DNA from 2 places in the Microbulbifer sp. S227A genome. Region 1 is predicted to be linked to the other one. Evidence: riboswitches for the same ligand, from Rfam matches in the RefSeq annotation. Region 1 holds a riboswitch; the other holds the start of a gene.
The links. Region 1 has a riboswitch for glycine ahead of gcvT (glycine cleavage system aminomethyltransferase GcvT). Riboswitches for the same ligand answer to the same signal wherever they lie in the genome.
Positions count from the first base shown of each region.

Region 2: another riboswitch for glycine. It lies ahead of ACP15R_RS02495 (FAD-dependent oxidoreductase); the one in region 1 lies ahead of gcvT (glycine cleavage system aminomethyltransferase GcvT).

Region 1 covers NZ_JBNAFZ010000008.1:83,134-99,192, reverse strand. Annotated here, with positions in the region: gene truA (tRNA pseudouridine(38-40) synthase TruA) at 1-7, shown strand, start outside; gene yghX (YghX family hydrolase) at 16-912, opposite strand; gene gcvP (aminomethyl-transferring glycine dehydrogenase) at 1,019-3,868, opposite strand; gene gcvH (glycine cleavage system protein GcvH) at 3,973-4,332, opposite strand; gene gcvT (glycine cleavage system aminomethyltransferase GcvT) at 4,353-5,477, opposite strand; glycine riboswitch at 5,627-5,716, opposite strand; gene ACP15R_RS18465 (hypothetical protein) at 5,852-6,361, shown strand; gene ACP15R_RS18460 (hypothetical protein) at 6,564-6,752, shown strand; gene ACP15R_RS18455 (DUF1467 family protein) at 6,762-7,037, opposite strand; gene mce (methylmalonyl-CoA epimerase) at 7,067-7,471, opposite strand; gene phnF (phosphonate metabolism transcriptional regulator PhnF) at 7,564-8,286, opposite strand; gene ACP15R_RS18440 (DUF1045 domain-containing protein) at 8,422-9,093, opposite strand; gene ACP15R_RS18435 (alpha-D-ribose 1-methylphosphonate 5-triphosphate diphosphatase) at 9,092-10,285, shown strand; gene htpX (zinc metalloprotease HtpX) at 10,300-11,214, opposite strand; gene ACP15R_RS18425 (NAD-dependent succinate-semialdehyde dehydrogenase) at 11,286-12,716, opposite strand; gene ACP15R_RS18420 (tartrate dehydrogenase) at 12,721-13,764, opposite strand; gene ACP15R_RS18415 (aldehyde dehydrogenase family protein) at 13,787-15,250, opposite strand; gene ACP15R_RS18410 (FAD-dependent oxidoreductase) at 15,365-16,059, opposite strand, start outside.
Region 2 covers NZ_JBNAFZ010000001.1:507,077-523,135, forward strand. Annotated here, with positions in the region: gene ACP15R_RS02470 (DUF58 domain-containing protein) at 1-186, shown strand, start outside; gene ACP15R_RS02475 (DUF4381 domain-containing protein) at 183-665, shown strand; gene ACP15R_RS02480 (VWA domain-containing protein) at 662-1,642, shown strand; gene ACP15R_RS02485 (VWA domain-containing protein) at 1,639-3,162, shown strand; gene ACP15R_RS02490 (hypothetical protein) at 3,159-4,433, shown strand; glycine riboswitch at 4,505-4,592, shown strand; gene ACP15R_RS02495 (FAD-dependent oxidoreductase) at 4,585-5,199, shown strand; gene ACP15R_RS02500 (FAD-dependent oxidoreductase) at 5,199-5,957, shown strand; gene ACP15R_RS02505 (cytochrome c3 family protein) at 6,006-6,668, opposite strand; gene ACP15R_RS02510 (nitrate reductase cytochrome c-type subunit) at 6,668-7,138, opposite strand; gene napA (nitrate reductase catalytic subunit NapA) at 7,147-9,645, opposite strand; gene ACP15R_RS02520 (chaperone NapD) at 9,642-9,932, opposite strand; gene ACP15R_RS02525 (ferredoxin-type protein NapF) at 9,929-10,444, opposite strand; gene napE (periplasmic nitrate reductase, NapE protein) at 10,455-10,643, opposite strand; gene ACP15R_RS02535 (ArsR/SmtB family transcription factor) at 10,825-11,166, shown strand; gene ACP15R_RS02540 (DMT family transporter) at 11,181-12,062, opposite strand; gene ACP15R_RS02545 (LysR family transcriptional regulator) at 12,059-12,937, opposite strand; gene ACP15R_RS02550 (FMN-dependent NADH-azoreductase) at 13,071-13,652, shown strand; gene ffh (signal recognition particle protein) at 13,896-15,392, shown strand; gene ACP15R_RS02560 (GNAT family N-acetyltransferase) at 15,475-16,059, shown strand; gene ACP15R_RS02565 (GNAT family N-acetyltransferase) at 16,056-16,059, shown strand, end outside.

The DNA of each region.
Region 1 (16,059 bases):
CGGCTGAGCCACTGATCAGTTCAGGTAGGTATCAAAGAACGCCAGCGTCCGCTCCCATGCAAGCGTGGCGGCTTCGGCGTCATATCTTGGCGTGGTGTCGTTGTGAAAACCGTGATTCACATCGGGATAGACATGCGCCGCAAATTCCTTGCCATTGGCTGTCAGCGCCTCGGCATAAGCCTCGGCCCCGGCATTGATGCGCTCGTCCAGCCCGGCATAGTGAATCAGCAACGGAGCAACGACGTTTGGAACATCCTCGACTGCCGGCTGGCGACCGTAGAACGGAACGGATGCGGCCAAATCCGGATAGGCAACCGCCAGCGCGTTGCACACGCCGCCACCATAGCAGAAGCCGACGCAACCGACCTTGCCTGTAGATGACGGGTTGCCACGCAGGAACTCGAACGCCGCAAAGAAATCTTCCATCAGTTTTGCGCCATCCATCGACCGCTGCATTTCGCGGCCTTCATCGTCTGTCCCCGGATAGCCGCCGAGCGGCGACAATCCGTCCGGGCCAAACGCGAAATAGCCCGCTTTGGCGGCGCGGCGAACCACATCCTCGATATAGGGGTTCAGACCACGGTTTTCGTGCACCACGAGCACCGCCGGCAACGCGCCTTGCGCGTCCACGGGGCGGGCCATCAAGCCAGTGATCGTGCCGTGTCCATCCGGGCTTTCATAAGTGATCCGCTCGGTCACGATGGACGGATCGTCGGGCGCAACCTGCTGTGCCAACGCATAGTTGGGCGCGAGTTGTTCAAGGATCATGGCACCGGTCACGCCCGCCGCCGCATATCGCCCCGCGCGCGCGATGAAGTCGCGCTTGGACATCTGACCGTGAACGTAACCGTCAAATATTTCGAGGATCCTGGGATCGAAATCGCTTGCTTTCCGGCGTTCGGCATTTGGCATGACACTCTCCTTTGACAGCGGATTCTGCTCGGCAGGTTAGCGCCGAACAGATCGCTTTCAAAATTGAATCAGGCCCTGTTGCCGGACGCCCTGCGCGTGTTCCCGCCTACTCTGCCGCCTCGGCATATTCTTCCATCGGCGGGCAGGTACAGACCAGGTGGCGGTCGCCATAGACGTTGTCGACGCGGTTCACCGGCGGCCAGTACTTGTCGACCCGAAAGGCACCCGGCGGGAAACAGCCCTGCTCGCGCGAATAGGGACGATCCCAATCCTTGACCAGGTCCTCCATCGTGTGCGGCGCGTTCTTGAGCGGGTTGTTGTCCTTGTCGATGCGGCCCTCTTCGATGTCGCGGATCTCTTCGCGGATCGCCAGCATCGCGTCACAGAACCGGTCAAGCTCGGCCTTGGTCTCGCTCTCGGTCGGCTCGATCATCAGGGTTCCGGCCACCGGCCAGCTCATGGTCGGGGCGTGGAACCCGTTGTCGATCAGGCGTTTGGCAATGTCGTCAACGGTGACGCCCGCGCTCTCGGCATAGGGGCGCGTGTCGATGATGCACTCATGCGCCACCCGCCCGGTCTTGCCGCGATAGAGCACATCATAGGCCCCTTCGAGCCGCTTGGCGATGTAGTTGGCGTTCAGGATCGCAACCCGCGTCGCCTGGGTCAGGCCATCGCCGCCCATCAGCAGGCAATAGGCCCAGCTGATCGGCAGGATCGAGGGCGAGCCATAGGGGGCCGCCGATACCGGCCCTTCCTGGCCGCCGGTCTCCGGATGACCCGGCAGGTGGGGTGCAAGATGCGCCTTGACCCCGATCGGCCCCATGCCGGGACCACCCCCGCCATGGGGGATGCAAAAGGTCTTGTGCAGGTTGAGGTGGCTTACATCCCCGCCCAGATCGCCGGGACGGGACAGGCCGACCATGGCGTTCATGTTGGCCCCGTCGATATAGACCTGCCCGCCATGTTCATGCACGATCTTGCAGACTTCGGTGACGGTTTCCTCGAACACCCCGTGGGTCGAAGGATATGTCACCATGCACCCGGCCAGATCGGCCGCGTGCTTTTCCGCCTTGGCCCGGAAATCATCCAGATCGATATCGCCGTTTGCCGCCGATTTCACCGGCACGACCTTCCATCCCACCATGTTGGCGCTGGCCGGGTTGGTGCCATGTGCGCTCATCGGGATGAGACAGATGTTGCGATGCCCCTCGCCATTCGCCCGGTGATAGGCAGCGATGGTCAGAAGACCCGCATACTCGCCCTGCGCCCCGGAATTGGGCTGCATCGACAGCGCGTCATAGCCGGTGATCTGGCACAGCTTGTCGGACAGGTCCGCAATCAGCTCGTGATACCCCTGTGCCTGATCCGCCGGGCAGAACGGGTGCAGCCGGGCGAATTCGCGCCAGCTGACCGGCATCATCTCGGCGGCGGCGTTCAGCTTCATGGTACAGCTGCCCAACGGGATCATCGCCCGGTCCAGCGCAAGGTCACGATCCGCGAGGCGGCGCATATAGCGCATCATCTCGGTCTCTGCCCGGTTCATGTGAAAGATCGGATGGGTCAGGTAATCGCTGGTGCGGTGCAGCGCGGCCGGAACCCGGTATTCCGGTTCGAACTGGTCATCCTTGCGTACGATGCCAAAGGCGCGCCAGACCGCTTCGACATTCTCGGGCCGGGTGCATTCGTCCAGGCTGATGCCGACGCGATGCTCGCCCACGCGGCGCAGGTTGATGTTTTCATCCACTGCCGATTTCAGAACCGCCGCCTGCAACGGCCCCACGTCAACGGTGATGGTGTCAAAAAACGATTTGGGATCGACCTTGAACCCCGCCTCTTCCAGCCCGCGCGCCAGGCGCACGGTCTTGCGGTGGATCCGCTGGGCAATGGCCTGCAATCCCTTGGGACCGTGGAACACCGCATACATCGACGCCATCACCGCCAGCAGCGCCTGAGCTGTACAGACATTGCTCGTGGCCTTTTCGCGGCGGATATGCTGTTCGCGGGTTTGCAGCGACAACCGGTACGCCCGGTTGCCGTGGCTGTCGACACTGACCCCGACCAGGCGGCCCGGCATGGCGCGGGCATATTCGGCTTTGGTCGCCATATAGGCCGCGTGCGGGCCGCCATAGCCAAGCGGCACACCGAACCGCTGGGTGCTGCCCACGGCGATATCGACCCCCATCGCCCCCGGCTCCTTGAGCAGGGTCAGGGCCAGCGGATCGGCGGACATGACGGCAATGGCCTTGTTGTCATGCAGCGCCGCGATCTGGTCGGTGAAATCGCGCACATGGCCATAGGTGCCGGGATACTGGAACAGCGCGCCAAACACCTTGTCGGCTTCGAGCTTGTCCGGGTTGCCGACAATCACCTCGATCCCCAAAGGCGCGGCGCGGGTCTGGATCACCGCGATGTTCTGCGGATGGCAATCGCGATCCACGAAGAACGCCTTGACCTTGGACTTGGACACCCGCTGCGCCATGGTCATCGCCTCGGCGCAGGCGGTCGCCTCGTCCAGCAGCGAGGCGTTGGCGATCTCAAGCCCAGTCAGATCGCTGATCATGGTCTGGTAGTTCAGCAACGCCTCGAGCCGCCCCTGGCTGATCTCGGGCTGATAGGGCGTATAGGCGGTGTACCAGGCGGGGTTCTCAAGAATGTTGCGCTGGATCGCGGGCGGCGTCATCGTGCCGTAATACCCCTGTCCGATCAGGCTGGTGAGGACCTTGTTCTTGCCCGCCGTCAGCCGCATGTGATGCAGCAGTTCCCGCTCGGACTTGGCGCGGCCGAAATCCAGCTTGTCCTGCTGCCGGATGCCCGCGGGCACCGTATCATCGATCAGCGCGTCAATGCTTTCGGCCCCGACCGTGGCCAGCATCTGGTCCATCTCTTCCGGGGAGGGGCCGATATGACGGCGATTGGCAAAGTCATAAGGCAGATAGTCGGTTGGCTCAAAGGGCATCGGGTGTCTCCAGAAATGGCGGGGCCGATCCGACAGGCGCCCCGTTCGTCATTCTCGTGCCGGTCAAGGGATTGGCGCCGGAAGGATACTCCCGGCGCAGGGGCTTATGCGACGAAGTCCTTGTAAGCGGCTTCGTCCATGTAATCCGCCATCGGGCTGGTGTCCGACGGTTTGATCTTGAAGAACCACGCATCCCCTTGCGCATCTTCGTTGACCAGGCCGGGATTGTCAGCCAGCGCCTCGTTCACCTCGACGATCTCGCCATCCAGCGGGGCAAGGATGTCACTGGCCGCCTTGACGCTCTCGATCACCACGATCTCGTCATCCTTGCTGACCTCGCTGCCGGCCTCGGGCAGCTCCACGAACACCACGTCGCCCAGCTGTTCGGCCGCGTGCTCGGTGATGCCGACAACGATCAGCTCGCCTTCTTCCAGCAGCCATTCATGTTCTTCGGTAAATTTCATGTCCGGTTTTCCCTCTTGGACTAGCGCTTGAAATTGGCGGCCACGAAGGGCAGCTTCGTGACCGTAAGCGGCAGGCGCTTGCCGCGCAGCTCGCCGTAAACGATGGTGTCCGGGCTGGCGAGATCGGCGGGCACATAGCCCATCGCGACCGGCCCGCCGACGGTCGGGCCAAAGCCGCCCGAAGTGATCGCCCCGATCTGTTCGCCCCCTTCGGCAGCGGCAAACAACGCGACCCCCTCGCGCATCGGGGCCCGCCCCTGGGGTTTCAGGCCAACCCGCTTGCGCGCCGGTCCCGATGCAATCTGATCGAGCACCGCCCCGGCCCCGGGGAACCCGCCCGCGCGCGCCCCCCCGGTGCGGCGGATCTTTTGTATCGCCCAGGTCAGCCCCGCCTCGGCCGGCAGGGTGGTGGCGTCAATGTCATGGCCATAGAGACAAAGCCCGGCCTCGAGCCGCAGCGAATCCCGCGCGCCAAGGCCGATGGGCGCAACCGCGTCATGCGCCAAGAGCGCCCGCGCCAGTGCCTCGGCATGGCGTTCGGGCACAGATATTTCATAGCCATCCTCGCCGGTGTAACCCGACCGCGAGACCCAGCATTCGACGCCGTCGAGTTCGACAGTGGCGACATCCATGAACCCCATCCCGGCGACGCGCGGGTTCAGCCCGGCCAACACGGTTTCCGCCGCCGGCCCCTGCAACGCGAGCAGCGCGCGGTCGCGGACCGGTGTCACCGAAACTCCCGGTTCAAGCGCCGCCTTCATGCGCGCGATGTCCGCGTCCTTGCAGGCGGCATTGACCACCACGTAAAGGTGATCTCCCCGGTTGGCGAACATCAGGTCATCCAGGATCCCGCCCGCATCATCCAGGAACAGCCCATAGCGCTGCCGGCCTTCGGGCAGACCCGCCACATCCATCGGCACCAGCGTTTCAAAGGCGGCGGCAATCCCGGCCATCGGCGCGCCGGACAGGATCACCTGCCCCATGTGGCTGACATCGAACAGCCCGGCATGCGCGCGCGTGTGGCTGTGCTCCGCCATGATCCCGTCGGGAAATTGCACCGGCATGTCATATCCGGCAAAGCCAACCATGCGTGCGCCCAGCTCGACATGCAGCGCATGCAGCGGCGTGTGTTTCAGATCGGTCATACCTGCTCCTGTCACAGGCCGATGCGATTATGTAAAATCATCCCGGCACCCCAAACCCGCGCGACATGGCGCGGCACGATGCCCCCTCTGTCCTTTCGCCTGAGATCGCTATCCCTTCGGCGGACGCCAGGCGTCACTCTCCAGAGTTCGTAAAGCAGACGGTCCTTTCGCCTGAGAGTTTCCGGGGCGGTTGCTCCTTCGGCACCGGACGATTCGCCCGGTTCTCCCGCATGCTTTGGCATACCGTAGCGTTACCGCGAATGCCCGGCAAGCCCCTGCTTGCCCCCATCCCGAGATGACGGTGCCAGGGAGATTTGACGCGGCTTGCGCACAATCCGGTTGCCGTGGGCGCGTTTGATGGCAAGGATGCGCCCATGGTCGCCCCTTCCCCCAAGAAACGCCGCCCGGCAACCGCGCTGATCGCCTTTGTGCGTGCCCTGTCGATGGAAGAACCGGTGCCGCTCGCCGAGGTCGACGCGCTGGTCGATTCGGTCAGCGTCGACCCCGCCGAGCGGGTGGCGCTTGTGTCGGCGCTGCAACAGGTCAACCATGACGAGTTGACCTTTGTGCTGTCCGATCTGATCGGCCGGCGGATCGCCCGGCTGCGCGAACGGGAAAGCGGCCTGCGGGATCTGGATGACGTGATCGGCGTCTGGACCCAGCGGCTCAGCGCCGGGGCCTTGCTGGCCGCTGCCGGTGCGGCGGTTGCCGGCGCCCTGACTGGCGGCCCGGCCATTGCCGCGCTGGCAGTGCCCACCATCGGGGGAATCGCCGTGGCGCTCGGACGGTTACGGCTGCGCCGGGGTCAGGCCGCTACCAGCCGTGAACGCGAGGAAACCGAACATCTGCTGAAGAACGTGCAGGATGCGTTGAATGCGCGATAGCAATCGCAACCGGGTATATTTCCATTGCCTGCAACAGGTTGCACGATTTGTCCCGAGACGGGCAGAGCGATTTCCCGCGGATGCCGGGATCACTTCGGCGACCCCACCCGATTCGACATGAATTCCCGGCATATTCACCCTTGTCGAAGGTGGAAATTTTCTCCGGGATCGCCTATATTGGCTTCAGAGAAGGAGTTCTGTGATGTTCGAGACCCTTGGTTTGGACGGCCTGATACTGGGAACCAGCGTTTGCGCGGGCCTTATCGGCTTGGGTGCCGCCTCGTACATGAGTTTTCGGGCGCGTCAGGCACAAACCGTGCCAGATGTCAGCAAAAGCGTCAAATCGGCCCCCTATCACCGTCTTCACAACATTCTGCCGATCGAGCGCTGAAACCGCGCCCTAACCCTCCGGCCCCATCCTGTTGAACCAGTCGAGATCGCGCACGCTGATCACTCCGGACAGGATGATTGTCACCACCACCGCCCAGATCACCAGCGCCACGGCCGTGGTGATCAGCATCTTTTTCCTGATATTGTGAACTTCCGGCGCCCCCGCATGGGTGCCCGGCTCGACCTTGCCCAGATCGCCCTGCGTCCGCACCCGGATTGGCAAGGCGATGAAAAAGGTCATGAACCAGATGATCGCAAAGAGTACGATTGCCGATACGATGGACATGCGGGGCTCCTGTTTTCAGAGGTCGTTGCTCAGACCTGCTCCAGCTCGACAAGACAGCCGTTGAAATCCTTGGGATGCAGGAACAGCACCGGCTTGCCATGGGCGCCGATCTTGGGATTGCCGTCGCCCAGCACCCGTGCGCCGGTCGATTTCAGATGATCGCGCGCTGCCAGTATGTCTTCGACCTCATAGCACACGTGATGGATGCCACCCGAGGGGTTCTTGTCGAGAAACCCCTGGATCGGGCTGTTGTCGCCCAGCGGGTACAGGAGTTCGATCTTGGTATTCGGCAATTCGATGAACACCACGGTCACCCCGTGATCGGGCTCGTCCTGCGGCGCGCCGACCTTGGCACCAAGGGCACCGGCATATTGCGCTGACGCGGCCTCGAGATCCGGTACGGCAATGGCAACATGGTTCAGGCGTCCGATCATGGGTCTTTCCTCATCTGCTGTGGTGATGACCTTATGCGTCGCGGATCGGGCAAGGGCAATGGGACCAAATCGCCCATTTTGCGGGAAACCCCCTAGCCCTCGACAGTCAGCGTCACCCGGTCGCCGCAAAACCAGGTGCGCCCATATTCCACCGGGACACCCTGGCCATCGACATTCACGCCTGTTGCGTACAGCAGCGGGTCGCCCTGCCTGATTTCCAGGTGCAGCGCCTGCGTCGCATCGGCCAGCACGGCGGTCAGGCGGGTCGCAGCGCGGGTGTAATCGGGAATCCCGACGCGGCGCAGCGCCTCGGTCACGCTGCTGGTTTCGCCCAATGCCGCGTCTATCCCGGCCAGGCGCGGCAACGGGAACACGCTTTCGAACACCGCGATTGGCACCCCGTCGGCCAGCGACAGCCCATGACAGGCGCACACCGCACCACCCGGCGCGAGCGCGAGCGTTTCGGCTTCGGCCACCGTCGCGGCGCGGGTTTCGACCAAGAACATGCGCTTGTGCGGAATGCGTCCCGCCGCCAGCAGGTTTTCGTGAAACCGCACCCGCTGACCGATAGGATACTGCGCCGGCACCGCAGCCACGAAAGCACCCGAGCCGCGGCGGGTGCGCACCAGCCCGGTCTCGACAAGATCGGCCAACGCCCGGCGTACCGTGTGACGATTGACCCCGAACCGCGCCGCCAGCGTCGCTTCGGTCGGCAGCTTGTCGCCGGGACCATAGCGCCCCTCGCTGATCTCATGGCGCAAGGCGGTGGCGATGGCACGCCAGATCGGCGTGCGGGGGCGATCCTGTTCATTCAACCGTCACAAATCCCTGCTGTCACGAATCGCTGTCACTGCTAAGATATGTCTAGTTGTATAGTTCAAGGCAAAGTTGTCGAGATGAAAGATACCAAACGGCATAGCCGGCACCGTCGAATGGGCGCAGGCGGCGCGTCAACCGGTGAGCGCGTAGCGTTGGATCACTTCGAAACAGCCGTCTTCGCGCTCGCCGACCAGGGCGATGGCGTCCATCACGAAAGGGGCGGGCAAATCCGGCAAATGCGCGGCGGCGATGTCGCGCCACTGCTCCACCTCGTCCACCGCCAGCCGCCCGGTGAGTGTCATGTGAAACCGGAAATCCTCCATCACGTAAGGATAGCCCCACCGCGTCAGCGACGCGTCCTGCCGCGCGGACAACCGCGCGCGGCGGCGACGAGCCAGCTCGGCCGCATCCAATGGCGCGCGCCAGCCGTCCAGATCGCGCACGCAGGTTGCCGCCACCCGCTCGATGCCGCCTGTTTCGCCGACCGGGGTCAGGGCCAGAAACCGCCCGATCCGCGACAGGTCCAGCCCGTCGCACCGCGTCGGGGCGCAGCGTGCCGCCATGACCCCGATGGCAGCGCGCAACCCCTCGGGATCGCGCCCGTCAGCCAACCGGAACGGCGCCTTGAGCGTGCCGTGAAACCCGTATTTGCGCGGCCTTCGGGTGATCGCAGCAAGACCCGGAACATCCGGCTGCGCCACCGTGGCTCCGGCCAACAGGTCCCAGCCCAGCCAACGCGCCCCGAACCCGGCCAACGCGCCTTTGGGCGGAACGAAATAGATCGCAAAGCGGGAATATGACATGAACTCTCCAATCGCACCGACATCCCTGGCGGCCGCCGCCACCGGATCCATGTCAGAGGAACTCTGCCTTGCCAATGCCCGACTTGTTCTGAGCGACCGGGTCGTCACCGGGCGCATCACGATCAAGGATGGCATCATCGACACCATCGCCGAGGGTGACGCGGTTGCCGGTGGCGCGCTGGATTGCAACGGGGATTTTGTCATTCCGGGGCTGGTCGAGCTGCACACCGACAACCTGGAACGCCATATCGAGCCGCGCCCCGAGGTGGATTGGCCGCATTTGCCGGCCATTCTTGCCCATGACGCGGAACTGGCCTCGACCGGTATCACCACGGTGTTCGACGCGCTGCGCGTCGGTTCGATCCATGGCGGCCAGATGCGATATGCGCCCTATGCGCGCGGGTTGGCCGATGAATTGCTGGCGGCGCGGGCGGCGGGGCATCTGAGGATCAGCCATTTCCTGCATCTGCGCGCCGAGATCTGTTCGGAAACGCTGCTCGCGGAACTCGCCGAATTCGGCCCCGATGACCGGGTTGGCATCCTCAGCCTGATGGATCACACGCCCGGGCAACGGCAGTTCCGCGATCTGGCGGCGCTCAAGACCTATCTGTCGAAAAAGCGGGGCTTTGACGATGCCGACTTTGCCGAACATGTGGCCAACCTCAAGGCGCTGCAAAACCTCTATGGCGAGAAACATCAGGCCGGGGCCATTGCCGAGGCCCGCCGGCTGGGTGCGGTGCTGGCCAGCCATGACGACACCACCGCCGGACAGGTGGCGGAATCGGGCATGCATGGTGTTGCTTTTGCCGAATTCCCGACCACCAGCGAAGCCGCCGCCGCCTGCCGGGCGCAGGGCATGGCCGTGATGATGGGCGCGCCGAGCATCATCCGCAACCGCTCGCATTCCGGCAATGTCGCGGCCATCAAACTGGCCGAGGCGGGTTTGCTGGATATTGTCTCGTCCGACTATGTCCCGTCTGCACTGTTGCTGTCGGCCTTCCGGCTGGCCGGGCTCTGGCAGGACATGCCCCGCGCGATTGCCTGCGTCACCCGCAATCCGGCGCGCGCCGCCGGGTTGACGGACCGGGGCGATCTGGCAACGGGGCAACGCGGCGATGTGCTGCGCGTGGGATTGGCCGGGAGCACGCCGCTGGTGCGCGCGGTCTGGAGCCGTGGCCAGCGGATCGGCTGACCATACGGATCGGATCAGGACCAGGGGCCTTTCGGGCCGCTCCTGCGCACCTTTGGCACACGGCTGGTTGCCATGCGGGGGCCGGCTGCGCGCGGCGCCTGACCCGCCATTGTCCGCAGTGCCGCGATACGGTTCTCGGTCGCCGGGTGGGTGGTAAACAGGTTGTCGCGCTTATGCGCATGCAGCGGGTTGATAATGAACATATGCGCGGTCGCCGGGTTGCGCTCGGCGGCGTCATTGTCGATCCGTGCCGCACCCATGGCGATCTTTTCCAGTGCCGAGGCGAGCCAGAGCGGGTGGCCGCAAATCTCGGCACCTGCCTTGTCGGCGGCATATTCCCGCGTGCGGCTGATCGCCATCTGGACCAACGTCGCGGCAAGCGGTGCCAGCACCATCATCAGCAGCGTCCCCACCAGCCCCAGCCGTTCGCGCGAGCCACCAAAGAACAGGGCAAAATTGGCCAGCATCGAAATGGCACCGGCAAATGTCGCGGTCACGGTCATGATCGCGGTGTCATGATTACGGATATGGGCCAGTTCATGGGCGATCACCCCGGCCAGTTCCTCGCGGCTCAGGCTGCGCATGAGTCCCGATGTCACCGCCACCGCGGCATGTTCCGGGTTGCGCCCGGTGGCAAAGGCGTTCGGCTGGGGCGTATCGATCAGATAGACCCGGGGTTCGGGAAGCCCGGCATTGCGCGCCAGATCGGCGGTCAGCGCGTGCAGGCCCATGCGATCCCCCGGTGCTACCGGCTGCGCGCCATGCATGCGCAAAACCATCCGGTCGGAATTCCACCAGGTAAAGACGTTCATTCCGGCGGCCACCAGCAACGCGATCACCGCGCCACCCCAACCGCCGATCAGATAACCGACCCCCATGAAGAGCGCGGTCATCGCCGCCATCAGCATCGCAGTCTTCAGATAACCCATTCGCGTCTCCGCAAGCCATTGCACAGCCAACGCAAAACATATGGGAGGGCGAACGGAAACTGCAAGGCGGGTCAGATACCGCCGATGTGAAACGCCTTGGTGCTCAGGTACTCGTCAATGCCCTCCTGTGCCCCTTCGCGCCCCAGCCCCGAGAACTTGACGCCGCCGAACGGGGCTTCGGCATTGCTCACCGCGCCGGTGTTCAACCCGACCAGGCCGAATTCCAACGCCTCGGCAAAACGAAAGGCGCGCGCCATGTCGGTGGTGTAGAAATAGGCCGCAAGCCCAAAGGGCGTTCCGTTTGCAATGTCCAGCGCCTGCGCCTCGGTTTCAAAGCGAAAGATCGGGGCGACCGGCCCAAAGGTCTCTTCCGAGGCGAGCCGCATGTCCAGCGAGGCATCGCGTAGCACCACCGGATCGGCATATTGCGCCGCGAGGTCACGTTTGCGGCTGACCTGTCGCGCGCCCTTGGCAATCGCATCGTCGACATGGGCGTTGATCTTGGCCCGCGCCGCCGCGTTGATCATCGGGCCGATATCGGAATGCCCCGCGTCACCGGGACCGACGCTGAGCGCATCGACGCGGGCCGTGAGCTTGTCGATAAACCGCTCGTAAACCCCGGCCTGCACCAGGATGCGGTTGGCACAGACACAGGTTTGCCCGCCATTGCGGAACTTGGACAGCATCGCGCCATCGACAGCGGCATCCAGATCGGCGTCATCGAACACGACAAACGGCGCATTGCCGCCCAGTTCGAGGCTCAGCCGCTTGAGCGTGGGAGCGCATTGCCCGGCGAGCATCGCCCCCACCCGCGTCGACCCGGTAAAGGACAGTTTCCGCACCGTGGGGCTTTGCGTCAGGGCCTTGCCGATCTCGGTGGGCAGGCCGGTAACGATATTGATCACACCCGCCGGAATGCCCGCCCGCTCGGCCAGCACGCCCAGGGCAATCGCCGAAAACGGTGTCAGTTCCGAGGGTTTGATCACAACCGTACATCCCGCCGCCAGCGCCGGCGCGACCTTGCGGGTGATCATCGCGTTGGGAAAGTTCCACGGGGTGATGATCGCCGCGACGCCCACCGGCTCGCGTAGCGCCATGAGCTTCTTTCCCGGCACCGGGATGATCTTGCCATTGATCCGGCGCGACTCTTCGGCGAACCACCGCACGAAACTCGCGCCATAGGCGATCTCACCCTCGGCCTCTGCCAGCGGCTTGCCCTGTTCCGCGCTCAGGATACGCCCGAGATCGCCCTTATGCGCAAGCATCAGGTCATGCCAGCCCATCAGCAGATCCGCGCGCGTGGCGTGATCGACCTGTTTCCACGTACTCATCGCGTCTTGTGCCGCCGTGATCGCCGCATCCGTTTCCGCGCCGGTACAGTCGGGGACCGAGCCGATCACCTCTGCGGTTGCGGGGTTGTACACCGCCAGATCGGGGCGGGCGATCCAGCTGCCGCCGATCAGGGCCTCCATGCGCAGCAGGCCGGGGTCTTGCAGTGTCATGTCGCTATTCCAGTTCGGATGTGATGGCCGCGGTGATTGCATCGGTGGACTGGCCGCCGGGGCGGGTTCCGATGCCACGCGCAGTGGTGCGTTCGATGGCCGCCAGCACCGCAGCCCCAGCCCGGCTCTCGCCCAGGTGGTCCAGCATCATCGCCCCCGACCAGATCGCCGCGATCGGGTTGGCGATGTTCTGCCCGGCGATATCCGGTGCCGAACCGTGAACCGGTTCAAACATCGACGGCATCGTGCGATCCGGGCAGATATTGGCCGACGCCGCATAGCCCAGCCCCCCCTGGATCGCCGCCCCGAGATCGGTCAGGATATCGCCGAACAGGTTCGACGCAACCACCACGTCCAGCGTTTCGGGGGCCATCACCATCCTCGCCGCCATCGCGTCGATATGCATGTGGCTGACCGTGACATCGGGGTATTGCCCCGCCAGTTCGCGGGTTAATTCGTCCCAGAACACCATCGAGTATTTCTGCGCGTTCGACTTGGTGACCGAGGTCAAATGACCGCGCCGCGCCCGCGCCTGTTCAAAGGCAAAGCGCAGAATGCGTTCGGTGCCGGTGCGGGTAAAGACCGAGGTTTCCACCGCCACCTCGTCGGGCGTGCCCTGATGAACGCGCCCACCGGCGCCGGAATATTCGCCTTCGGTATTCTCGCGGATGCACAGGATGTCGAAACCGTCGCTCCTGAGCGGGCTTTCGACCCCGTCCAGCAACCTGTGCGGGCGGACATTGGCAAATTGCGCAAAAGCCTTGCGAATGGGCAGCAACAGGCCGTGCAGCGACACCGCGTCCGCCACGGTTTCGGGCCAGCCGACCGCGCCCAGATAGATCGCATCAAAGCCGCGCAGGGTGTCGATACCGTCCCGGGGCATCATGCTGCCATGTTCCAGATACCAGGCGCAGGACCAGGGAAACCGCGTTGTCGCAAGGTCAAAGCCATAGAGTCCCGCGGCGTGGTTCAGCACGGACAGGGTCGCGTCGGTCACGTCAACGCCGATCCCGTCACCGGGGATCAGGGCGATTTCATAGTTGGTCATGTGGAATGCTCCCGATGGCTGTCTAGAGGTCGATCAAAACGGATTTGCTGCGGCGGTTGGCCAGAAAGGCATCGCGCCCCAGATCCTTGCCGATGCCGCTGGATTTCCAGCCGCCGGTCGGCAGGATATGGTCAAACGAGCGCCCGTACCGGTTCACCCAGACGGTGCCGGCCTGCAATGCGCGGGTGACGCGGATCGCCCGCGATAGATCGCGCGTATAGACCCCGGCACAAAGCCCGTAGGTCGGGTGATCGGCCAGCTCCAGCGCCTCTTCGTCGGTGTCAAAGGTCTGAAAGGTCGCCACGGGGCCAAAGATTTCCTCGCGCAGGGCGGGGTTGTCGCCATGCAACCCGGTCAACAGGGTTGGCCGGTAATAGCTGCCGGGGCGGTCAAACGGCTGCCCGCCGCAAAGCGGATCCGCCCCCGCCGCGACGGCGGCCTGCACGATGCTGTCGATACGGGCCATCTGCGGGACCGATATGATCGGAGAGAACCCCGCCGGGTCGTCCCATGTGGCGGCAGGAACCTGGGCTTCAAAGGCGGCGACCAGCTTGGCGGCCAACGCATCCGCAAGGCTGCGATGCACCAGCACGCGCGTACCGGCGACACAGGTCTGCCCGGCATTCGGCAGGATGCCCCGTGCGATGCAGTCCGCCGCCTTGTCGAGATCGGCATCGGCAAACACCAGCTGCGGCGACTTGCCCCCGAGTTCGAGCGTCATCGGCTTTACCCCGTTGCGGGCGATGTTCTCCATGATCGCACGGCCGGCGCGGGTCGATCCGGTAAAGCTCACCTTGGCGATATCCGGGTGGCCGGTGATCGCGGCCCCGGTCTGTGGCCCATCGCCCAGAACGATGTTGATCAGGCCCGCCGGAACCCCCGCGCGCTCGGCCAGCTCGGCCATGTAGAGCGTGGAAAACGGGGTCATCTCCGACGGTTTGAGAACCACCGCGTTGCCCGCCGCCAGGGCCGGGCCAAGCTTCCATCCAGCCATTGAAATCGGGTAATTCCAGGGCGTGATCGCCCCGACCACGCCATAGGGTTCATGCGAGACAAAGCCCAGCCGGTCATCGGATGTGGGCACCAGGTCGCCGCCTTCCTTGTCGGCGAATTCCGCGAAAAAGCGGATCTGCGTCGCGGTGATCCCCACATCCCCCGCAACCGCCTGCCCGACCGGGCGCGAAGAGCAGATCGCCTCCAGCCGTGCCAGCGTCCGGGCCTCGGTCTCGATCAGGTCGGCCCAGGCCCGCAACGCCCGGGCGCGATCACGCGGCGCGGCCGCCGCCCAGCCGCTGTCGCGCAGCGCCCGCTGTGCGCTGGTAACGGCGCGGTCGACGGTCTCGGCGGTGCCATAGGGGATCTCGGCGACGATGCGCCCGTCCGAGGGCGCGCGCACCGCACGCTCGGCCGGAGCGGCAACCGAGATGCCGCCGATATGGTGCTTGGCTGACAGGCTGAGCCCGTCCGGATCGAATGCATATGTCATGGGGGCCAGAAATCGTTGAACTCCGCATCAGGATACCGGCGCGCGCGTGGGGAAAATGCCTGAAATCACCAATGCAACAGCACAATCCGCTGAACACGCGCCGCAGCCGGGATTTTACCCGTCCAGCACCGCCGAAACCGGCAGGGGCCGCACCGGGGGCTGCGCCCGCAGCCGCCCCACCTGTTCGACCGGCTGGCCGCCCGCCATCGCAACCAGCCGCGCCGTCGCAAGCTGGCAATAGCGACCCTGGCAGCGGCCCATGCCAGCGCGGCACAGCGATTTCACCCGGTTGATCTCGGGGCCGACCTGCTGCGTCACCTGTCGGATCTCGCGTGCGGTAATATTCTCGCAACGGCAGATGATCGTGTCCTCGGGCAGCGCGCCGAAATGATCCTCGGGCAGGGCAAACCCGGCGGCCACTCCGCGGGCGAAACGCTCCATCCGCGCAAGCCGGGCCAGCATCGCCCGGTCATCGTCGCCGCCAAGCCCCAGATCATGCAGACAGGCCCGCCCCGCCAGCACCCCGGCACATTCCGCCCCGTCCGCGCCCAGCAATCGCATCCCGTCTCCGGCAAGGTACAGCCCCCTGCCCGCGCGCCCGTACCGGTCTGTCACCGGCAGCCACTGGGACCAGTCGCGAGACCAAGCGAATTGCGCGCCGGCCAGCTCGGCCAACTGGGTTTCGGCCATCAGGTGCCAGCCGATCCCCACCGCGTCACATGGGGTTGACCGCGCCTTGCCCCGCGCATCGTGCCAATGCACCGCCCGAGGCCCGTGGTCCGGGCCGAGCGCGATCCGCAAATCGCGCA
Region 2 (16,059 bases), on a different contig from region 1:
CAGGCCGAGATCAACGCGGCAGACGGCAGGATACGCGAGCGGATCGAAACCGTGCTGCGCGGGCGGCTGGCCCGGCTTGATCGCTGGGCGCGCAAATACCGGCTGCCCTTCCTGCCGATGACAACCGCGAGCCCGGCGCTGGATCAGCTGCGCCACCTGCTCGGCCGGACGGGGCGCGCATCATGACCTCCGATCTGCAAGGTCTCACGTTGATCGACCTGCTCGACCGGCTGGAACCGGCACCGGAACCGCCGCCGATCCCGCTGACCCCCCAGACCATCGGCTGGCTCTGGCTGGCCATGGCCCTGTTTGCCGCGATCCTGATGGCGGTGCGGCTGATCCTGCGCCACCGGCGTGCCAATGCCTATCGGCGGGCGGCGCTTGGCGCGCTGGCCGATGCGGGGGACGACCCGGCGCGCATCGCACAGATCATCCGCCGTACCGCGCTCGCCGCCTTTCCGCGCGAGGATGTAGCGGCGCTGACCGGACACGCATGGCTGGCCTTTCTTGACCGGACCCTGCCCGGCGGCGGGTTTCGCACCGGCCCCGGCCGCGTTCTGGCGCGGGCCCCCTATCGCGACGGCCCCGCGCCCCCGGGCCTCGCCGAGCTCGCCCGCCGTTGGGTCGCGCGGCATCGCCGCCCGGACCGGGCACCGCGCGAATGATCACGCTGGCGCATCCGTGGGTGCTGCTCCTGCTGCCGCTGCCCTGGCTGGTCTGGCGCTATCTGCCACCGCACAGGGAACAGGTCGCCGCGATCCGGGTGCCGTTCTTTCGCATGTTGACCGATGCAGCGGGTGAAACACCCTCGGCGGGAGCAACCGTTCTGGGGCGCAGCCGGTTGCAGACCGGGGCAGCCCTCTGCATCTGGGCGCTGATCCTGCTCGGATTGGCCCAGCCCCAGCGGCTGGGTGAGCCGGTGATCATCGAGAAATCCGCCCGTGACATCGTGCTGGCGCTGGACATATCCGGCTCGATGGACGAGCGCGATTTCACCGCCAGGGACGGCGCGGCGCAACAGCGGCTGGCGGCGGTCAAATCGGTGCTCAAGGATTTCATCGCCGCCCGCGACAGTGACCGCATGGCGCTGATCGTTTTTGGCACCCGCGCCTTTGTGCAGGCCCCGTTCACCGACGATCTGCAAGGCCTGGGCGGGTTTCTCGATCAGACCGAGGTTGGCATGGCCGGCCCCAATACGGCGATCGGCGACGCCATCGGGCTGGCGGTGCGCAGCTTTGAAACCAGCGATGTTGACGAACGGCTGATCATCCTGCTCAGCGACGGGGCCGACACCAGCAGCCGCATGACCCCGATCAACGCCGCCGCCATCGCGGCGGACCGTGGCGTCACCATCCAGGCCATCGGCGTCGGCGACCCCGAGGCGTCGGGCGAAGACAAGGTCGATCTCGCCACGCTCGGGGATATCGCCGCGCGCACGGGGGGCACGATGTTTTTCGCGGATGATACCGAGGCCCTGAACCGGATTTACCAACAGATTGACGAAATGACCCCCCGCATAACCCGCAGCACGCGCTTTCGACCGACCGAGACCCTGTCATGGATCGCCGCCGGTGCCGCGCTGCTGATCGGTCTTGTGACGCTGGCGGTGCTGCTGTTGAAAACCCGGAGGGCCGCCCCATGATGGCAAGTCTCGAAGCCTTTCATTTCCTGCGCCCGGTCTGGCTGCTTTGTCTCGTGCCACTTGCCGTGCTCTGGATCATGGCGCGGCCACGCAAGGCGGCCCGCGACATCGATACCGCGGATATTGCCCCGCATCTTGCGGCAGCGCTCAGGGTCGGGGGGACGGGCGCGCGGCGCATCTTGCCGGTTGACGGGGTTGCGGTCGGGCTGGCCCTTCTGGCGCTGGCCGCCGCCGGGCCAAGCTGGAGCCGAATACCCAATCCGCTGGTCTCAGAGACCGCGCCGCTGGTGGTCGCACTCAAGGTTACCGAGTCGATGGAAACCCGCGACCTTGCCCCCTCGCGGCTGGACCGCGCCCGGTTCAAGATACTTGATCTGGTGGATGCCCGCGCCGGAGCGCGCACCGCCCTGATCGCCTATGCCGGGTCCGCCCATCGGGTTTCGCCGCTGACCGAAGACCCCAACATCCTGCGCCCCCTGCTCGACGGGCTCAGCCCGGCCGTGATGCCCAAGCCCGGCGATGATCCGTCGGCGGCGCTGGCTCTGGCACTAGAGATCAGCGCCACGGCAGACACACCGGGGGCCATCTTGATGGTGCTGGATGATTTCAACCCGGCGGCGGTGGCAAACTTCAAATCCCCCGATGACGTGCCACTGCCGCCGATTGTCATGCTGGTCTCGCTGCCGAACGGGCAAGTGCCGGCGCAGCTTGACCGCGTCGCAGGCGTCACCGTCGTGCCGCTGAGCGCCGATGACAGCGATTTGAAGCGGATCGAACGCACCCTGCGCTCGGCCTACAAGGCCGCGCTTCTGAACGATGAGCGCCTGAAATGGCAGGATCGCGGCGGCTGGCTGCTCTGGCCGGCGGCGGTGCTTGCGCTGCTGTGGTACCGGCGCGGCTGGACGATGCGTTGGACGATGGTGGTTTTGCTGGCAGGCAGTTTACAACTGCCTTCGGCGGGCATGGCCGAGGGGTGGCAGGACTGGTTCCTGACCCCGGATCAGCAAGCCCGGCTCGCCTATGAAGACAAGGACTATGCCCGGGCGGCGACGCTGTTTGAGGACCCGATGTGGCGCGGGCATGCCCAGATGCGCGCCGGGCAATATGCCGATGCCGCGGAAACCTTTGCCGACCTTGATACCGCCGACGCCGCCTTTGCCGAGGGGCTGTCGCGCATTCGCAATCGCCAGTATCGCCCTGGCGCGCGGGCCTTTGAAAAGGCGCTGGAGCGGCAGCCGGACTTTCCGGCGGCGGCCACAAATCGCGACATCGCCTGGGCCATCGTCGCCTATGTGGAAACCGCGCAAGAACAATCCGACACCGGAGAAGAGCACGGGATCGGCGCGGATGAGATCGTGTACGACAATGAAACTCAACGCGGAACCGACACCAGCATTGAGGCTCCGTCCGAAAACAGCGCGCCGCAGACCGCGCAACAATGGATCGACAGTATCGACACCGATATGGGCGATTTCCTGCGCTCGCGCTTTCTGCTGGAACAGACCGGGGCCGCGCGATGAACCGGTGGGGTGCAAGCCTGCTCGTCATGGCGCTGGCCCCCGCGATTGCCCCCGCGATTGCCCCTGTGATGGCCATGGCGCAAGAGCCCCGGATCCGCTTTGAGCTGGCCAGCGATACGGTGGTGGTCGGTCAGCCGCTGGAACTGCGTATCCTTGTGTTGGTGCCCACCTGGATGCCCAAGCCGCCCGATTTCCCGACGCTTGAGGTTCCGTCCCTGATGGTGCGCCTGCCGGAGCGCGGCTCTGGCCCGACAAGCGAACGCGTGGATGGCGAAACCTGGTCCGGGGTGCAGCGCGCCTATCAGCTGTATCCGCTGGCGGCGGGTGATTATGCATTGCCTGCGGGCGAGGTGGCGATCACCTATGCCGATCCCGACACGACGGACCCGGTTACATATTCCGCACCGCTGCCGGACATTCGCTTTGTGGCCACCATCCCGCCCGAGGCCGCGCAGCTTGCGGCCCCGGTACTGGCGCAAGGCTTCACGCTGGAGCAGGACATCGACGGTGAGGTCGGGATGACGGTGGGCGACGCGATCACCCGTACCGTGACCGCGCGGATCGAAGGGACGACCCCGGTGCTGATCCCACGGCTTGCGGCCCCCATCGACGACACCGCCTTGCGCGCCTATCCCAAGGACCCGGCGATCCTGGAAAGCGACGAGCGAGGTGAATTGTCCGGCACGCGAACCGAGGTCACGACCTATGTGGCGCAGGCCGATGGCGCACTGGTCCTGCCCGGCATCGCGATTGACTGGTTCAACCTTGATACCGGCGATATCGAAACCGCCTCGGTGCCGGCGATCCCGCTAACCGTCGTCGGGGCCCCTGCCCCGCCGCCCGACCCGGCCGCCATCGCGAAATGGCTGGGCTTGGCCGCTGGGTTGCTCATCGTTGCCTGGGCGCTCTTGCGGCGATTCCGCCCTGCCCTGACCCACCGGGCCAACGCGCTGCGGCAAAGCTGGCGCGCATCGGAACGCTACGCCCATCGCCGTGTTCGGCGCGCGATCTCTCGGCGCGATCTCTCGGCGGTGAGCGCCGCGCTGGATCGCTGGAAATCCCATGCACGGCCATTGTTGGACGTGGATTTTGCCCCTTTGGACCGCGCCCTTGCAACCCTGGGCGCGGCGCGGTTTGGCAAGGGGGGACCACGCGACGAAACCGGAGGCTGGCGGCAACTTGCAACCGCATATGCAACAGCGCGGATGCGCCTGCGTGCCGGGCGCCGAGGCCGGCGCGGGACGATGGGGCTTCCCCCGCTCAATCCCTGAAACACGTTTCACCGGGCCTCTTAAATCTGTTGCGCGAATCAGGGCAATCGCCTAATTGCCGCCGCATAGTGAAGGCTATGCCGGGAGAAGGCGGGTCACACCGCCGCCGAAGGAGCAACCGCCCCGGAAACTCTCAGGTCCCAGGACCGGTATGGCCCAAACACTCCGGAAAGCGGCCCACAAGGCCCACCGTAGGAGAAAGCCCGGCCTGCCGGGCGAAGCTCTCAGGTTCCACGCACGGAGGGGGCAAGCGGCAGATGCCACACGTGCGAGGAGCATGACCATGACCAAGATTGCCGTTATCGGGGCCGGTGTGACCGGCCTGACCACCGCCTATGAACTGCTGGATCGCGGATTCGACGTGACCGTGTTCGACCGTCACCGCTATGCGGCGATGGAAACCAGCTTTGCCAATGGCGGTCAGCTTTCGGCCTCCAATGCCGAGGTCTGGACCCAGTGGGGCACCGTCCTGAAGGGGCTGAAATGGATGTTGCAGGCGGATGCGCCGCTGCTGGTGAACCCCGCTCCCACCCTGCACAAGATGCGGTGGATGGCCGAGTTCCTGTCCAACATTCCGCGCTACAAGAGCAACACGGTGGAAACCGTCCGCCTCGCCATCGCGGCGCGCGCGGTGCTGTTTGACATGGCCGATCGCGAAGGCATCGATTTCGATCTGGAACGGCGCGGCATCCTGCATTTCTATGACCGTGAAACCGACATGGCCCATGCCCGCAAGGTGAATGCCCTGCTCGCCCAGGGGGGCTGATGCGCCGCGAGCTTGCACCCGAAGAGATCCGCGAAATCGAACCCGCCCTGCGCGGCAGTTTCGTCGGTGGTTTTCTGACCGAGTCCGACAGTTCCGGCGACATCCACAAATTCACCATGGGCCTGGCCCGCGCCTGTGCACGCCGAGGTGCGACGCTGTGCTTTGGGGCGCAGGTCGAGCGGCTCACCGCGCAGCCGGGCGGCGTGCGTGTCACCGAAAGGGGCCGCGACGCGGTGTTTGACGCGGTGGTTGTCAGCGCCGGCATCAAGAGCCGCGAGTTTGCCCGCCAGCTGGGCGACCGGGTCAATATCTATCCGGTCAAGGGATATTCGGTCACAGTCAACCTCGACGATGCCGAAAGCCAGGCCGCCGCGCCATGGATCAGCCTGCTGGATGACCGCTCCAAGATCGTGGCCAGCCGCTTTGGCGCAAACCGGTTCCGTATTGCCGGCACCGCCGAATTCAACGGCGACAACCGCGATATCCGCGCCGACCGTATCCGCCCGCTGACCGAATGGTGCGAACGCCACTTCCCCGGCATCTCGACCGAGAATGTCACGCCCTGGGCCGGCCTGCGCCCGATGATGCCGTCAATGTTGCCCCGTGTCGGAGCCGGGCGGGCACCGGGCGTGTTCTATAACACCGGGCATGGCCATCTGGGCTGGACGCTTTCTGCGGCAACCGCGCGTATCGTGGCGGCACAGGTCGCCGAACGGCATGGCGACAAGCGCCCGGTGCCTGCGGCCATCGCCGCCTGACCTCGGGGCCGCGGCACCCCCGCTCGCTGCGGGGATGCGCCCATGCCGTCAATGGCCGGCGGCCCCCAGGTAGGTTCTGATCTCGGACGCCGCCACCGGATCGCCCCCCGGCAACAGGCTTGCGTGGTCCTGATCGGCCGCGCCCATGTCGGGCAGCTGGTGCGCGATGCCCTTGTGGCAGTTGATGCAGGTCTTTTCGCCGGTGAACAGGAACCGCTCATGCGCCTCGGCGGCGCGATTGCTCTGGCGGGTGATGTCCATCGACGCCGCGGAATGGCAATTGCGGCACTCCAGCGAGTCATTCGCCTCGAGCCGCGCCCATTCATGGCGGGCCAGATCGAGACGTTTTTCAAGGAACTTCTCGCGGGTGTTGATGGTGCCAAAGATCTTGCCCCAGACCTCTTTGCTGGCCTGCATCTTGCGCGCGATCTTGTGCGTCCATTCATGCGGCACATGGCAATCCGGACAAGACGCGCGCACTCCCGAGCGGTTGGAGTAATGGATCGTCGGCTTGAGCTCCTGGAACACGTTGTCGCGCATCTCGTGACAGCTGGTACAGAATTGCTCGGTATTGGTGATTTCCAGCGCGGTGTTGAACCCGCCCCAGAACACGATCCCCATGACAAAGCCGCCAATGGTCAGGAACCCCAGGGAAAAGAACGTGCTGGGACGGCGGATGATCCACCAGACCCGTTTGACAAATCCCCACATCAGTCTGCCCCGCCCGGCTGGGTTATCACATGGTCCAGTACCCGGTCGACATCGACAAAGCTGTTCTCGACCAACGGGCGCGCGTCATGCTGGACCACGTGGCATTGGGTACAAAAATAACGGCGCGGGGTGACGGTGGCCAGGGTCTGCCCCTCGCGGTTCATGAAATGGGTGACCGACACCATCGGGGCCTGGCTGACATCCACGGCGGTGCGGCTGTGACAGGTCAGGCATTTGTTGGCGTTCACATCGATCTGGTAATTGTCGATCTTGTGCGGGATCAGCGGCGGCTGGTCCGGATAGTTGCGCACCTGCCGGATGTCGGTGTTGACCACGCCGGGGATCTGCGATGCCTCGCCATCCTGGTCCAGCGGCACATCCGGGCGCAGCGTCGCAACCTGGTTATCCGCCACGGCAATCGTACCGGCGATCAGAATGGCGAGCGGTGGCAGCAATTGCAGAAGTTTCATCTCATACCTCACACGGCTTCGATGCGCACGGCGCATTTCTTGAAATCGGTCTGTTTCGAGATCGGATCGGTGGCATCCAGCGTCACCTTGTTGATCAGCCTGCGGGCGTCGAACCACGGCACAAAGACCAGCCCGCGCGGCGGCTTGTTGCGCCCCCTTGTCTCGACCCGCGTCCGAATTTCGCCCCGCCGCGAGATGACCCTGACCTCGGAGCCGCGCCTGAGATTCATCTCGCTCGCGTCATCGGGATGCATATAGCAAACCGCATCGGGCACCGCGCGATAGAGCTCGGGCACCCGCTGGGTCATCGACCCGGAATGCCAATGCTCCAGCACCCGCCCGGTTGACAACCACATCGGAAACTCCACGTCCGGACTCTCGGCCGCCGGTTCATAGGGCAGCGCAAAGATATTGGCGCGGCCGTCCTTGTTGCCGTAAAAATCGATCGCCTTGCCATCGCGCACATAGGGGTCGTGGTCGCCGTTGAACCGCCAGCGGGTTTCCCTGCCATCAACCACCGGCCATCTCAGGCCGCGCACCTCGTGATAGGTTTCGAACGGCGCCAGATCGTGACCATGGCCGCGCCCGAACTCGGCATATTCCTCGAACAGGCCCTTTTGCAGGTAAAATCCGAAATCCTCGGCCTCGGGGTTGGCATAGTCCTTGCTGACCTCATCCAGCCCGAAACGGTCGACCTTGCCATTGGCGAACAGCACGTCGAACAGGCTCTTGCCCTTGTACTCGGGGCTGGCATCCAGCAGTTCGGCGGGCCAGACCTCATCGGTGGTGAACCGCTTGGAAAACTCGACCAATTGCCAGAGATCGGATTTCGCCTCGCCCGGCGCATCGACAAGCTGGTGCCAGAACTGCGTGCGCCGTTCGGCGTTGCCATAGGCCCCTTCCTTTTCCACCCACATGGCGGCGGGCAGGATCAGGTCGGCGGCTTCGGCGGTGACGGTCGGATAGGCATCGGAGACCACGATGAAATTCTCGGGGTTCCGATATCCCGGCAGCCCCTCGTTCATCATGTTGGGTGCGGCCTGCATGTTGTTGTTCACCTGCACCCAATAGCAATTGATCTTGCCATCCCTGAGATCGCGGTTCTGCTTGACCGCGTGGCTGCCGACCCAGCCCGGCACCGTCCCTGCGGGCAGGTTCCAGATCTTTTCCGCATAGGCCCGGTGCTCGGGGTTTGCGACCACCATGTCGGCGGGCAAGCGGTGCGAAAACGTCCCGACTTCGCGCGCGGTGCCACAGGCCGAAGGCTGTCCGGTCAGCGAAAAGGGCGAGTTGCCGGGCGTCGAGATCTTTCCGGTGAGCAGGTGAATGTTGTAGATCAGGTTGTTGGCCCAGACGCCCCGCGTGTGCTGGTTGAAGCCCATGGTCCAGAGCGACATGACCCGCGTATCCGGATCGGCATAGAGTCTGGCCAGTTCCTCCAGCCGCGCGGCGGGAACGCCCGACATCTCGGCGGCTTTTTCCAGCGTATAGTCCGAAACGAACGCGGCATATTCCTCGAAACTCATGGGGTCCGAGGCATTTGCATTGCCCGCATTCGCCGCATTGGATTCGCGCGGGTCCTCCGGGCGCAGCCCATAGCCGATATCGGTGGCCCCCCGCTTGAAGTTGACGTGATCGCGTACGAAATCCTTGTGCACCATGTCATTCTGAATGATGTAATTCGCGATATAATTCAGGATCACCAGGTCGGTCTGGGGCGTGAAAACCATCGGGATATCAGCGAGATCAAAGCTGCGGTGGGTAAAGGTCGACAACACCGCCACCTTGACATGCGGGTGACTGAACCGGCGGTCCGAAATGCGCGTCCACAGGATCGGGTGCATTTCGGCCATGTTCGAGCCCCAGAGCACAAAGGCGTCGGCGTTCTCGAAATCGTCGTAACAGCCCATCGGCTCGTCAATGCCAAAGGTGCGCATGAAACCGGCCACCGCGCTGGCCATGCAGTGGCGCGCATTGGGGTCGATATTGTTGGACCGGAACCCGGCCTTCATCAGCTTGGAGGCGGCATAGCCCTCCCAGACCGTCCATTGGCCCGACCCGAACATGCCGATGGCCTCGGGGCCTTTCTCGGCCAGCGTCTTTTTCCATTTCTCGGCCATGATATCAAAAGCTTCGTCCCAGCTGACCGGTTCGAACGTGCCGTCCTTGTGATAGGCCCCGTCGCGCTTGCGCAGCAGCGGTTGGGTCAGGCGGTCGGCACCGTACATGATCTTGGACAGGAAATAGCCTTTGACACAGTTCAGCCCGCGATTGACCTCGGCCTGTGTATCGCCGTGGGTGGCAACCACCCGGCCGGCCTTGGTGGCGACCATGATCGAACAACCGGTGCCGCAGAACCGGCAGGGGGCCTTGGACCATTTCAGATCGGTCAGCGCCGCCTCGGTGACAAGGTTCTGCGCCGCCGCCGGGATCGGCAGGCCCGCCGCAAGGGCCGCGGCCGCCACGGCCTGGGTCTTGATCAAATCGCGTCGGGTCATTGCGGTCATTGCAGGGCTCCCTGGGGTTCCGAAACCGAGACAGACACCTCGTCCGCCTCGCAAATCTGGTGAAAGACAAGCGCCGCGCTGGCGACACCATCGAGCAATTGGATATGCGCCAGCCCATCCGCGATGGCCTGATCGCTGTCGGTTTCCATCAGCACGACGATCTTGCCGGACGGGTCTGTCAGCGACAGTTCGGCATGGGGCATCCGGGCGATATGCGCTGCGACATCTGGCATCCGGTCGGGATGGCTGCGCACCACGAGGCTGGAAATATGCAGGGGCCGGTTCATTCGGGCGGGCCTTTCATTCTGGGATCGGTCAGCGTGATCGCATCGTTCGGGCAAAGCCCGAGGCAGGCACCGCAGCCGGTGCAAGCCGTGGTATCCAGCCGGAGACGCCCCATCGGGCGCACGCTGGCATCAAGGCGCAGGGCGCGGGGTTCGCAGATATCCGTGCACAACTGACACGCGATCCCGGCGGCCAGAAGGCAACGCCCCGTAATCTCTGCCACCACCGGCCATGGCGGGCTTTGATCCACGTCAAAGACGTCCTCGTCACAGGCCGTTGCGCAGGCCGCGCAAAACGTGCAGTCGCGACCATGCAAAGCCACCCGGACGTGCCGGTTGTCATCCAGTTCCAGAATCTCCTGCGGGCAGGCCCGGACGCAATCGCCGCAGCCGGTACAATGGCGGCGAACCGCCGCCTCGTCGCTCCAGGGCGGGCGGAATTCAGGGGCCGGACGGGCACCGGGATTTCGCAGAAAATCCCGCCGGGTCAGTGTGTTGCTGGCATTGGCTGGCATGGGACACCCATCAGCCGTGCGGCGGGCCCAGGAAAATCTGCGATATCCAGATCACCAGCCCATAAGTGCCGACAAGGGCCACCGCCAGCACCGGGGCCAGCACCACCGCCAGGAACAGGAACACGTTCCTCTCTTCCGATTTGGTCGCCGCCCCAGATGCATTGTCCATCGTGGCATTGTCCATCGAGGCATTGTCCATGATCGCTCCTCCCCTGATTGTCGGCATCCGGGCCGATCGCTCAGACGCTAACAGCTTCGACCGCGCGATCCTTGATTCAGATCAATCTGCGCGGGAACGAGCCCGGCGAATCTCGGGCATCGCCCCGACCCGCCGCTGCATATGCCTTTTCCTGACCGAAACGCGCTTGTATGACAGGGACATGTCAGATCCCCTCGATATCGTTTTTGCCGCATTGGCCGACCCAACCCGCCGGGCGATCCTGACGATGCTGCTTGAGGACGACATGGCCGTGACCGATGTTGCCACGCCTTTCGAGATGTCGCTGGCGGCGATCTCCAAGCACCTGACGATCCTGACCCGCGCGGGGCTGATCAGCCAGGAAAAGCGCGGGCGGGTGAAATGGTGCAAGCTCGAACCCGACGCGCTGCGCGGGGCCTCGGTCTGGATGCAGGGGTTCGGGCAGTTCGAGCCGGTCAATCTCGACGCGTTCGAACGTTTCCTCGCGCAGGAACTTGAAACCGAGGCCAAGACGCGCGGCTGACCGCGCCGGTTGCGCTAGTGTTCATTCCGCAGCAAGAGCAGCAAGGCGATCACCGTCAGCGCAACCCCCACCAGCACCAGCCCGCCAGGCGCCCCATTGCCAAGCGCGATCTCCCACAGGATCACCCAGCTCGGCGTCAGGTAGGTATAGGCCATGACCTTGGCCGATGGCAGCCGAACCGCCGCGATCCGCACCAGCAGGAATGTGCCGGCGGTGGCAAAAAGCGAGACATAGCCGATGGTGATCCACACCAGCGGCCGCAAACCGGCCCAATCCGTGGCGCGAATGTCACGCCAGCCGACAACCGTCAGGATCAGGCACCCCGCCGCGATCACCGCAAAGGTAAACGCCGCCGCCGGCTCCTGCCGACCGAGCAGACGCATGACCGGCGGATAGGCCGCATGGGCAACACAACCCCAGAAAAAGATCGCCTCGCCCTCGCCGATATCAAAGGCGCGCACCGTCGCCCAATCGGCGCGAAAGATCACCCAGAGCGCGCCAACGGCCCCGATGGCCAGCGCCAGCGCCATGCGCCGCGTCGTGACCTGGCGCAGCAGCAGCCAGCCAATCCCGCCCGCGATCATCGGGGTCAGGGTAAAAACCGCCGAGGCGCTGACCGGTGGCGCGGTCTTGAGTCCTTCGAACATCAGCACGAAATAGATGACATAAAGGCCACCCAGGATCAGGTAACGCCAGGGCGCGTCAAAAGTGCGGCGCGGGATGCCACCAGTGGCCAGCGCCAGCGCCCCCATGATCGCGGCGGCAATGGCAAAGCGCAGCGCGGTTAACGCCATCGGCGCGATTTCATTGGCGACCAGCGACCCGAGCGAAAACGACCCGGCCACCAGCACCGAGAACAGCAACATGCAGGCGTGCCCCTGGGCCTGCGGAGTCACAACTGCCAATCCGATGCGTGTTGCTTGAGAAACTTGGCAAAGGTCTGAACCTTGGTCGTCCTGTGCAGGTCCACATGGGTGACCAGCCACACGGCCGACGCCCATTCCGGTTGTGGCGGCATGACCGGCACGATGTCGTCGCGCCGCGCCGCCAGCCAGGTCGGCAGGAACCCGATCCCGGCGCCTGCAAAGATCGCCACGTGCATCGAATGCTGATCGGTCGCCAGAAAGGTCGCGGCCTCGGGCGGGATGGTCTTGCGCAGCCAGCGGGCAAAGGGCGCGCGGTTGTTCTCGTCGTCATGGGTGACAAAGCGATGCGCGCCGAACTGCTCCGGCCCGTCGGGCACCCCATGCGCGGCGGCATAGGATGCGCTGGCATAAAGCCCGGAATTCAGCGTGATAAAGGGCTGCACCACGTTGTCCGGCTGATCCGGGGGGGACCCGGCGCGCACCGCCACATGCGCCTCGCCATATTCAAGCCGGAACAGGCGATCCCCAGTCAGAAACCGCACGACAAGATCGGGATGCGCCTGCTGGAACGCCGCCAGCACCGGCACCAGAAGCCCCGACAGCGCGGTCAGGGACGTCACCACCAGCTCGCCGCCGACATCATCCCCCTGCCCCTTGAGGCGTCCCGCCAGCTGGTTGAGCTGGTCATCCGTCGCCTGCGCCACCCGCAGCAGATCGGTGCCCGCCTCGGTCGGCGTGTAACCACGGGCGTGACGCTGAAACAGCTTGACCCCCAAACGACCCTCGATCGCATCGATATGGCGGATCACCGTGGCGTGGTGGACACCCAGAACATCCGCCGCGCCGCTGACGGTTCCCATGCGTGCAACCTGATAGGCGGTGCGCACCTCGTCCCAATTGTCCATTCGCCGCCCTCTGTGCAAAAATCAACACTTACCGTGTTTTTTGGCCAATTGCGTTCAATGATGCAAGGTTTATTTGTCTGTCACAGAACAGGCGAGCCGCCTCGCAACCCCATATCGCACAAGGATTACAGCCATGACCAAGACCATTCTGCACATCGACGCCTCGGCCCGTCACCAGGGTTCGGTTTCCCGCGATCTCAGCGCCCGCATCGTCGAACGCCTGGCCCCGCAACAGACCCTGCGCCGCGATCTGGCCAATGCGCTGCCACAGCTGACCGAAGACTGGGTCAACGCCAATTTCACCCCGGCCGACATGCGCACCGACGCCCAGAAGGATACGCTGGCCCTGTCCGATCAGCTGGTCGAAGAACTCGAAGCCGCCGACACCGTTGTCATCGGCACCCCGATGTACAACTTCGGCATCCCCGCCAGCCTCAAGGCATGGGTCGACCTGATCGCCCGCGCCGGGCGCACATTCCAGTATACCGAGAACGGCCCGCGCGGTATGCTGAGCGGCAAGCGTGCCATTGTCGCCATTGCAACCGGTGGCGCCCCTGTCGGCTCCGAGATCGATTTCGCCTCGACCTATCTGCGCCAGGTGCTGGACTTTGTCGGGATCAGCGATATCGAGATCATCGCCGCCGACCGGCTGAACGCGGATCAGGACGAAGCCCTCGCCTCCGCCAATGCCCGGATTTCTGCCCTCGCCGCCTGAAGCGGGGCCGGATACCCGCCCCAACGGAATACCGCATTCGCCGCGCGCCCCGCTCTGAGCCCTTGACTCGGGCGGGGCGTTGCGGCTAATCGGCGGTGAACCACCCGGAAGCGTCACACCTTCCGGTCCCCTTTCATGGGGATCGCCCTCCACCAGCGTGTTACGCCCGTGGGGGTGATTGCGCATTTAGGCGTCCCATCCCATGTTGGGCGCAACGGAAACCGGTACGGAGGCCAGTTGGCCATGTTTGAAAACCTATCCGAACGCCTGTCTGGCGTGTTCGACCGGCTGACCAAGCAAGGGGCGCTGTCCGAAGAGGACGTCAAGACCGCCCTGCGCGAGGTCCGCGTTGCCCTGCTCGAGGCGGATGTCTCGCTGCCGGTCGCCCGCGACTTTGTCAGGAAAGTCCAGGAACAGGCCACCGGCCAGGCCGTTACCAAATCGGTCACCCCCGGACAGCAGGTCGTCAAGATCGTGCATGACGCGCTGGTTGACGTGCTGCGCGGCGAAGGCGATCCCGGCAAACTCAAGATCGACAACCCGCCCGCGCCGATCCTGATGGTCGGCCTGCAAGGGTCCGGCAAGACCACGACCACCGCCAAGCTGGCCAAACGCCTCAAGGAAAAAGACGGCAAGCGGGTGCTGATGGCCTCGCTTGACACCAACCGCCCGGCGGCGATGGAACAGCTGGCGATCCTCGGCACCCAGATCGGCGTTGACACCCTGCCCATCGTCAAGGGCGAAAACCCGGTCCAGATCGCCAAACGCGCCAAGACACAGGCCAGCCTGGGCGGATATGACGTCTACATGCTCGACACCGCGGGCCGCCTGCATATCGACGAAGAGTTGATCCGGCAGGCCGCCGACGTGCGCGACGTGGCCAGCCCGCGCGAAACCCTGCTGGTGGTGGATGGGCTGACCGGCCAGGACGCGGTCAATGTCGCCACCGAGTTTGACGACAAGATCGGTGTGTCCGGCGTGGTCCTGACCCGGATGGACGGCGACGGGCGCGGCGGTGCCGCCCTGTCGATGCGCGCCGTCACCGGCAAACCCATCCGTTTCGTCGGCCTCGGCGAAAAGATGGACGCCATCGAAACCTTCGAACCCGATCGCATCGCGGGCCGTATCCTGGGCATGGGCGATATCGTCAGCCTCGTGGAAAAGGCCCAGGAAACCATCGAGGCCGAACAAGCCGAAAAGATGGTCAAGCGCATGATGAAGGGTCAGTTCAACATGAACGACCTCAAGATGCAGCTTGAACAGATGATCCAGATGGGTGGCATGCAGGGCATGATGGGCATGATGCCCGGCATGAAGAAAATGGCCAAACAGGTCGAGGATGCGGGTTTCGACGACAAGATCCTGAAACAGCAGATCGCCCTGATCCAGTCGATGACCAAGAAGGAACGCGCCAACCCGCAGCTCCTTCAGGCCAGCCGCAAGAAACGCATCGCCGCCGGTGCGGGAATGCAGGTCTCCGATCTGAACAAGCTCATGAAGATGCATCGCCAGATGGGCGACATGATGAAGAAAATGGGCAAGATGGGCAAAGGCGGCATGCTGAAGCAGGCCATGAAAGGCATGTTCGGCAAGGGTGGAATGCCCGCCGACATGGACCCAAAGGCGCTCGAAGCCGCCGCCAAGCAAATGGGCGGCAAGCTGCCCGGTGGTCTGGGCGGCCTGGGCGGTGGCGGCATGGCCCTGCCCCCTGGTCTCTCGGGCTTTGGAAAGAAGAAATGACCCCCCACATGCCCGCATTTCATCTTGCACCAAATACTCCCGCCGGAGGCATCCTGCCCGTGCATCGCGCGCGGCGGCCGATATGTCAGGCCAGGCTGTGCAGCGCATGACCCCGCATCTCGCCGATACCCCGGTTCTTGAGACCGAACGACTGATCCTGCGCGCCCCGGGCGCGCAGGACTGGCCGGTGTTTCGTGCGATGATGGCATCCGACCGGTCGCGTTTCATCCGTCGGGGCGATCCTGACGAGGGACAGGCCTGGCGGGCCTTTGGCCACCTGATCGGCCATTGGGTGCTGCGGGGCTGGGGCAATTTCGCGATCACCCGCAAGGGCGATGACACGGCACTTGGCTCGGTCGGTCCATGGTGCCCCGCCGGCTGGCCCGAGCGGGAAATCGGCTGGGCGATCTGGTCTCCGGAAGCCGAGGGCCGGGGCTATGCCCACGAGGCCGCTCGGGCGGCGCGCGGCTTTGCCTATGACGTGCTGGCCTGGGAAAGTGCGGTCAGCTATATCGACCCGGCCAACGCGCGATCCATCGCGCTGGCGGAACGGCTGGGGGCAACCCGCGACGCCTCTGCCGCCACCCCCGGCGACGCGCCCTGCCTGGTGTATCGGCACCCGTCGCCCGACGCCCTGGCCGATGGCGGCATGGAGGCATATGCATGA